2 regions of the Limnohabitans sp. TEGF003 genome follow, and region 2 is predicted to be linked to the other one. Evidence: riboswitches for the same ligand, from Rfam matches in the RefSeq annotation. Region 2 holds a riboswitch; the other holds the start of a gene.

Region 1 (3,414 bases), 500 kb from region 2:
TGCGATAGCCCGCATCACTGAGCAGATCCAGGTCTTTCAGCCTGCGCAGTGCCATTTGCATGGACACGCCGTAACGGCGCTTGGCATTCAGCAGTTCTGCCGAATAAACCCGGGAGCGTTGGTGGCTGCCAAAGTCTTGCAGCACACGACTTTGCGGATACAAGAAAGCGCCTGCAAACCGGTGGCAGCAGGTTTCTTTGTCTTTTTCGCTCATGTCTTCGGGCAGGGCCATGACCCAGTGGCCCAGTTCGTGCGCAGCAGTAAAGCGCATGCGCTCGCCAGGGCGTTGGCAGTTCAGCGCAATCAGCACATGCTGGTTGTCGTGGGTGGCAGCGCATGCGCCGTCAAAGTCATCCGGGCCATCCAGCAGGGCCACTTTGATGCCGTTGTCCTCCAGCAGTTCGGTCAGGTGGGCAATGGCATCGTGGCCAATGTGCAGTTGCTCGCGCAGTTGTTGCGCCGCCATTTCCGCTTCTTGAGCGTTGGCCACAGCCAGCGATTGGGCGGGCAAGACTTGGACGGTGGTTTCCGCGTCAAAGCAGCGCTCCAGTGCTTCGTAGCGCTCCAGGTGATCGTGCATTTTTTCGCGCACTGAAGCCTGCCGGGCTTGCGACATTTTGGACAGCTTGCGAAATTCCAGTGGTGCCAGTTGAATGGCGTCGGATCGGAAAAAGTATTCGGGTTTGACGTTGAGCGCTTTGGCCAGCTGCAAGATGCGGGTCGAATTGGGCTTGGAATCGCCTTTCTCGAACTTGTTCAAGGCTTGCTTGCTGATGTCTCCCAGGCTGTGGGCCAAAGCTTCAAGGCTTAAACCTCTGAGCATGCGTGCGCGGTGGATTCGGTGGTGAATCATGGCGGCTCCTTGGTTGACGAATTTGAAAGTATATGTTTTTTGTCAACCAAGCCAACGATTTGTTGTCTGGTTTTGACCCGCGCAGGCTCCAGTGAACTGGTCATGCTCATGTGAACCACCTCCCTGATATTTATTCGAATTTACGAGAACCTTAGTACATAAATATCGGCTTGTGAATCGGGTCGATTACCCAACAAGCCGTAAAATAAGTACCTTCCCAAGGAGCGTTGCAGCCCGCCACCGTCCAGGTGCCGCAGGTCAGGCTTGGGGCCGTTCAATGTCTGAATGATCTTGCACAACGACGCTCACCTGTTATCCCAAGGTGAGCCTGTGTCTGTTGTCGCGTCTGAAATCGTGTCTGTTCCCCCCATGAAGTTGTCCGGTCTGGAGCCTGTCTCCATCGGCGAGGGGTCGCTGTTTGTCAACGTGGGCGAGCGCACCAACGTGACCGGCTCCAAGGCTTTTGCCCGCATGATCCTGAACGGCCAGTACGAAGAGGCGCTGGCCGTCGCGCGCCAGCAAGTTGAAAACGGTGCGCAGGTGATCGACGTGAACATGGACGAAGCCATGCTCGACAGCCAGGCGGCCATGGTGCGGTTTTTGAACCTGATGGCGGGCGAGCCCGACATCGCTCGCGTGCCGGTGATGGTGGATTCGAGCAAATGGACGGTGATCGAAGCCGGTCTGCGCTGCATCCAGGGCAAGGGCATTGTCAACTCGATCAGCATGAAAGAAGGCTTGGACGAATTTAAGCGCCAGGCCAAGCTGGTCAAGCGCTATGGCGCTGCCGCCGTGGTGATGGCGTTCGACGAAAAAGGTCAGGCTGACACCTACGAGCGCAAGATCGAAATTTGCGAACGCGCTTACCGCGTGCTGGTCGATGAGGTGGACTTCCCACCCGAAGACATCATCTTCGATCCCAACATTTTTGCGATCGCCACCGGCATCGAAGAGCACAACAACTACGCGGTGGACTTCATCGAAGCCACGCGCTGGATCAAGCAGAACCTGCCGGGTGCCAAGGTGTCGGGCGGTGTGTCCAACGTGTCCTTCAGCTTCAGAGGCAACGACCCGGTGCGTGAAGCGATCCACACCGTGTTCCTGTACCACGCGATCAAAGCCGGCATGGACATGGGCATCGTCAACGCGGGCATGGTCGGCGTGTACGACGACCTGGAGCCCACGCTGCGCGAGCGCGTGGAAGACGTGGTGCTGAACCGCCGCCCTGACGCAGGCGAGCGCCTGGTGGAGATTGCCGACAGCGCCAAGGGCGCGGCCAAAGACGAGAGCACCAAGCTGGCCTGGCGCGGCACGCCCGATGCGCCTGTGAGCGTGGCGCAGCGCCTCTCGCATGCGCTGGTGCATGGCATCACCGACTTCATCAACGAAGACACCGAAGCGGCTTATCAAGAAGTGTTGGCCCAAGGCGGTCGCCCCTTGCATGTGATCGAAGGCCCGCTGATGGACGGCATGAACGTGGTCGGTGACTTGTTCGGCCAGGGCAAGATGTTCTTGCCGCAAGTGGTCAAGAGCGCCCGCGTGATGAAGCAGGCCGTGGCGCATTTGCTGCCCTACATCGAGGCTGAAAAACTCGCGCAAGAAGCCGCAGGCGAAGACGTGAAAGCCAAGGGCAAGATCGTGATTGCCACCGTCAAGGGCGATGTGCACGACATTGGCAAGAACATCGTCACCGTGGTCTTGCAGTGCAACAACTTCGAAGTGGTCAACATGGGCGTGATGGTGCCCTGCCACGAAATTTTGGCCAAAGCCAAAGAAGAAAATGCCGACATCATCGGCCTGTCCGGCCTGATCACGCCCAGCCTCGAAGAGATGCAGTACGTGGCCAGTGAGATGGAAAAAGACCCGTACTTCCGCGAGCGCCAAATGCCGCTCTTGATTGGTGGCGCCACCTGCAGCCGCGTGCACACCGCCGTCAAGATCGCGCCCAACTACAGTGGCCCCGTGGTCTATGTGCCCGATGCCTCGCGCAGCGTGGGCGTGGCGCAGGGTTTGCTGTCTGAGCAAGCGGCCAAATTCATCGCCGACCTGAACACCGATTACGCCAAGGTGCGCGAGCAGCACGCTAACAAAAAACAAACGCCGATGTGGACGCTGGCGCAGGCCCGCGCCAACAAGACGCCGATCGATTGGGCCCAGGGCGTGCCCGCTGCGCCCAAGTTCATCGGCCGCCGTGTGTTCAAGAACTACGACCTCGCCGAGATCGCGCAGTACATCGACTGGGGCCCGTTCTTCCAGACCTGGGACTTGGCCGGGCCTTTCCCCGCGATCCTCGACGACGAAGTGGTGGGCGAGCAGGCGCGCAAGGTGTATGCCGATGGCCAGGCCATGCTGCAAAAAATCATCGATGGCCGCTGGGTCACGGCCAACGCGGTGCTGGGCCTGTACCCCGCCAACAGCGTGAACGACGACGACATCGCGCTCTATACCGACGAGTCGCGCAGTCAGGTCGCCATGACCTGGCGCGGCTTGCGTCAGCAGACCGAGAAACACATGATCGACGGTGTCATGCGCCCCAGCCGTTGCCTGGCCGACTTCGTGGC
Region 2 (3,414 bases):
TGGTGAACAGCTCGATCTGGGCGATGGTCTGGTTGGCGAACGAAGAGGACATCACGAAGCTGGGGTGGCCGGTGGCGCAGCCCAGGTTCACCAAGCGGCCTTTGGCCAGCAGGGTGATCTTCTTACCATCGGGGAAGATGACGTGGTCGACTTGTGGCTTGATCTCGTCCCACTGCAGCTTTTCCAGCGAAGCGACGTCGATCTCGTTGTCGAAGTGACCGATGTTGCAGACGATGGCTTCGTCTTTCATGGCGGCCATGTGCTCGTAGCGGATCACGTTCTTGTTGCCGGTGGCCGAGACGAAGATGTCGCACTTGTCGGCGGCGTACTCCATGGTCACGACCTTGAAGCCTTCCATCGCGGCTTGCAGGGCGTTGATCGGGTCGATCTCGGTCACCCAGACTTGGGCAGACAAAGCGCGCAGGGCTTGGGCCGAGCCCTTACCCACATCACCGTAACCGGCGACCACAGCCACTTTGCCCGCGATCATCACGTCGGTCGCACGCTTGATGGAGTCCACCAAAGATTCGCGGCAGCCATACAGGTTGTCGAACTTGCTCTTGGTCACCGAGTCGTTCACGTTGATGGCGCGGAACATCAGGCTGCCCTTGGCGGCCATTTCGTTCAGGCGCAACACGCCGGTGGTGGTCTCTTCGGTCACGCCGATGATCTGCGCACCCTTGCGGCTGTACCAGGTGGGGTCCACGGCCAGCTTGGCCTTGATGGCGTTGAACAGGCAAGTCTCTTCTTCGCTGGTAGGGTTGGCGATCAGGCTGGCGTCTTTTTCGGCGCGCTTGCCCAGGTGCATGAGCAGGGTGGCATCGCCGCCGTCGTCCAGGATCATGTTCGGGCCTTCGCCATCGGTGCCAGCGGGGCCAAAGTCAAAAATGCGGTGGGTGTAATCCCAGTAATCGGCCAAGGTCTCGCCCTTGATGGCGAACACGGGCGTGCCCTTGGCGGCGATGGCTGCGGCAGCGTGGTCTTGGGTCGAAAAGATGTTGCAAGAAGCCCAGCGCACGCTGGCACCCAAGGCCTGCAGGGTCTCGATCAGCACGGCCGTCTGGATCGTCATGTGCAAGGAGCCGGTGATACGGGCACCTTTCAGAGGCTGCGCCTTGGCGAACTCTTCGCGGATGGCCATGAGGCCGGGCATTTCGGTCTCGGCGATTTTGATTTCTTTGCGGCCCCAGTCGGCCAGGCCGATGTCGGCGATCACGCAATCGGCGTTCACGGCGGTGTTCAAACGTGCATTCATTGTCAGCTCCAAAGCAAATGTGAAGAAGCCACACGTGTGGATGCCGGCACTGAATGGAAAAAACAGGCTCACCGCACGTCGTGTGGATGAGCGTCGTTGCTGTTGAAGTGTTCCGAGCCTCACGCCCCGCTGCCGACTTGCGGACAAGTCAGGGGGCGCTGCAACGCTCCTCGGAATGCCGCATTCTAGCGCAGTCCGCCCTTGGGCGCTTCGCCAGGCCTTTGACCACGCACTCCGCCCACTTCTAGATCCGGCATTTGCTAGACTGAACCCATGCACCCCGACCTTTGGACCCCATGCCCGAACTGATGCGCCACCTCGCCCACTATTGGCATGTATGGACGGTGTCCGCCGTGATCGTGCTCATTGCCCTGGATTACGTGCGCCAGTTCATTGGACCGGCCATGGAACTGAAGAAACACTTGGCCAGGGTCAATGCACAACTGGCTGTGTTGGCCCAGTCGGGCCCTCAGCCCCACATCGACCTGACTCGGCTCAAGACCGAGGTGATGGCCTCCGCCCCCTTGCAGCACGCCTGGCTGCAATACGCCAACACGCTCCAGCTGCAGTCACAAACAGCCCATCTGGGCCCTGTCGGTGCAGCCAGGCAGCGGGTCAGCCAGCTGTCCAAAGCTTTCTTCTCGCGTCTGGACCTGAACGCCCAAGGCAGCCGAATGGACCTGTCCAACCTGGAACAACTGGCGCAAAACGATCCCAGCCTGGCCAAACTCTGGGCCGAATACAACCAGGCCGTGGAAGAACTCCAGCGGCTTGAAATGTCCACGCCAAGCACCACAGCTCAGTGGCAAGCCCACACACATGCCGAGCACTACTTCACCGAACAGGCCTTGGTGGATTCACCGCTTCAATCCAATTTTTACAAACACACACCCGGCATCCTGACCGGCGTGGGCATCATCGGCACCTTTACCGGCTTGATCGCGGGCCTGGTCGGTTTTGACGTGTCCAACCCCGAACGGGTGCAGGCCGAATTGAGCCAATTGGTCCAAACCGTGGGGCACGCGTTTCTGGTGTCGGCCTTGGCGATCACTTTGGCCATGGTGTTCACCTGGATTGAAAAGTCCGTGCTGACTGGCCGCTACCGGCAAGTTGAAGAACTGCAGCAGTGGCTGGACACCCTGTTCGCCCCTCAGGCCGGGGCTCAATGGATGGAGCGTCTGACACTGGCCACTGAAATGCAGACGGCCCTCTCCTACAAAATCCTGAGCCAATTGCGCCCATCAGGCCCACGCACCCAGCCGCATTGAACGCGCATGTTCGGCTCTAGAATACCGCCCGCCAAAAGGTCCCGGGACGAAGCAGAAAAACCCTTCTGGATTTCGTTCTCAGACCTGATGACCGCCCTGATGGTGCTGTTTTTGGTGGCCATGGCAGTCGCCCTGCTCAGCGTCACGACAGGTTTGCGCAAAATGGACGAAGGCCGCGCCAACCGGGACCAGGCCATCTCGACCTGCCTGAACAACATCCGCCAGATCACCCAAAAAGCCGAATACGCCGGGATGACACTGCGTGGGCAAACCCTGGAGCTGGGCACCTTGGCCGAATTTCCGAAAGACAGCCATGCCCTGGCCCCTGACCGTGCGGTGTTACTGCGCAGCTTTGTACCCCGGATGTTGCACATTGCCCGCACGCCAGATTGTCAGAACTGGCTCAAACGCTGGGTGCTCGAAGGCTACGCCAGCCCGGAGGGCTCCTACCTTTACAACCTCAACCTCAGCCTAGAGCGCTCCCAACGGGTGCTGTGCGTGCTGCTGGACGCCAACGCCCCGAACGCTCTTGGCCAGGAAGACCGCAAAACGATCCGCGAACTCTTCTTTGTGGGGGGCTCGTCCTTCAACTCGGCCATCCTGAACCAACCCGAAAAAAGCCGCCGGGTCGAACTGCGTCTGGAGTTCAAGGAGCTGCGCAACCGCTGCGAAGCCAACGCCCCAGACTGTGAAATCGACGAGGTGCGTCCCATTCCCTGGGACGACGACTTCAAATGCCCCATGGACAAGCGCTGAGCGCTGCATCGTCCGCTGGCATCCCATCCAGAGGGCGGGCCCGGTAAAATCGCTGTCTTTCGCCAGCCCATGACGGGCTTGGCCACCACGGGTGCTGCTTGCCACCCGCACGAATCAGGACCCCTTGTGACCTAC

Evidence for each region. A riboswitch is a leader RNA that binds a small molecule or an ion and turns the genes downstream of it on or off. The one in region 2 is predicted to bind S-adenosylhomocysteine.
Region 1: linked by a shared signal. The riboswitch ahead of metH (methionine synthase) and the one ahead of ahcY (adenosylhomocysteinase) in region 2 are both predicted to bind S-adenosylhomocysteine.

What each region holds. Positions count from the first base shown of each region.
Region 1 covers NZ_AP029225.1:3,103,976-3,107,389, reverse strand. The annotation lists gene ACZ5RT_RS14810 (helix-turn-helix domain-containing protein) at 1-853, opposite strand, end outside; S-adenosyl-L-homocysteine riboswitch at 1,067-1,167, shown strand; gene metH (methionine synthase) at 1,223-3,414, shown strand, end outside.
Region 2 covers NZ_AP029225.1:205,201-208,614, reverse strand. The annotation lists gene ahcY (adenosylhomocysteinase) at 1-1,255, opposite strand, end outside; S-adenosyl-L-homocysteine riboswitch at 1,337-1,433, opposite strand; gene ACZ5RT_RS01035 (hypothetical protein) at 1,552-2,523, shown strand; gene ACZ5RT_RS01030 (flagellar motor protein MotB) at 2,530-3,279, shown strand; gene ACZ5RT_RS01025 (peptide chain release factor 3) at 3,406-3,414, shown strand, end outside.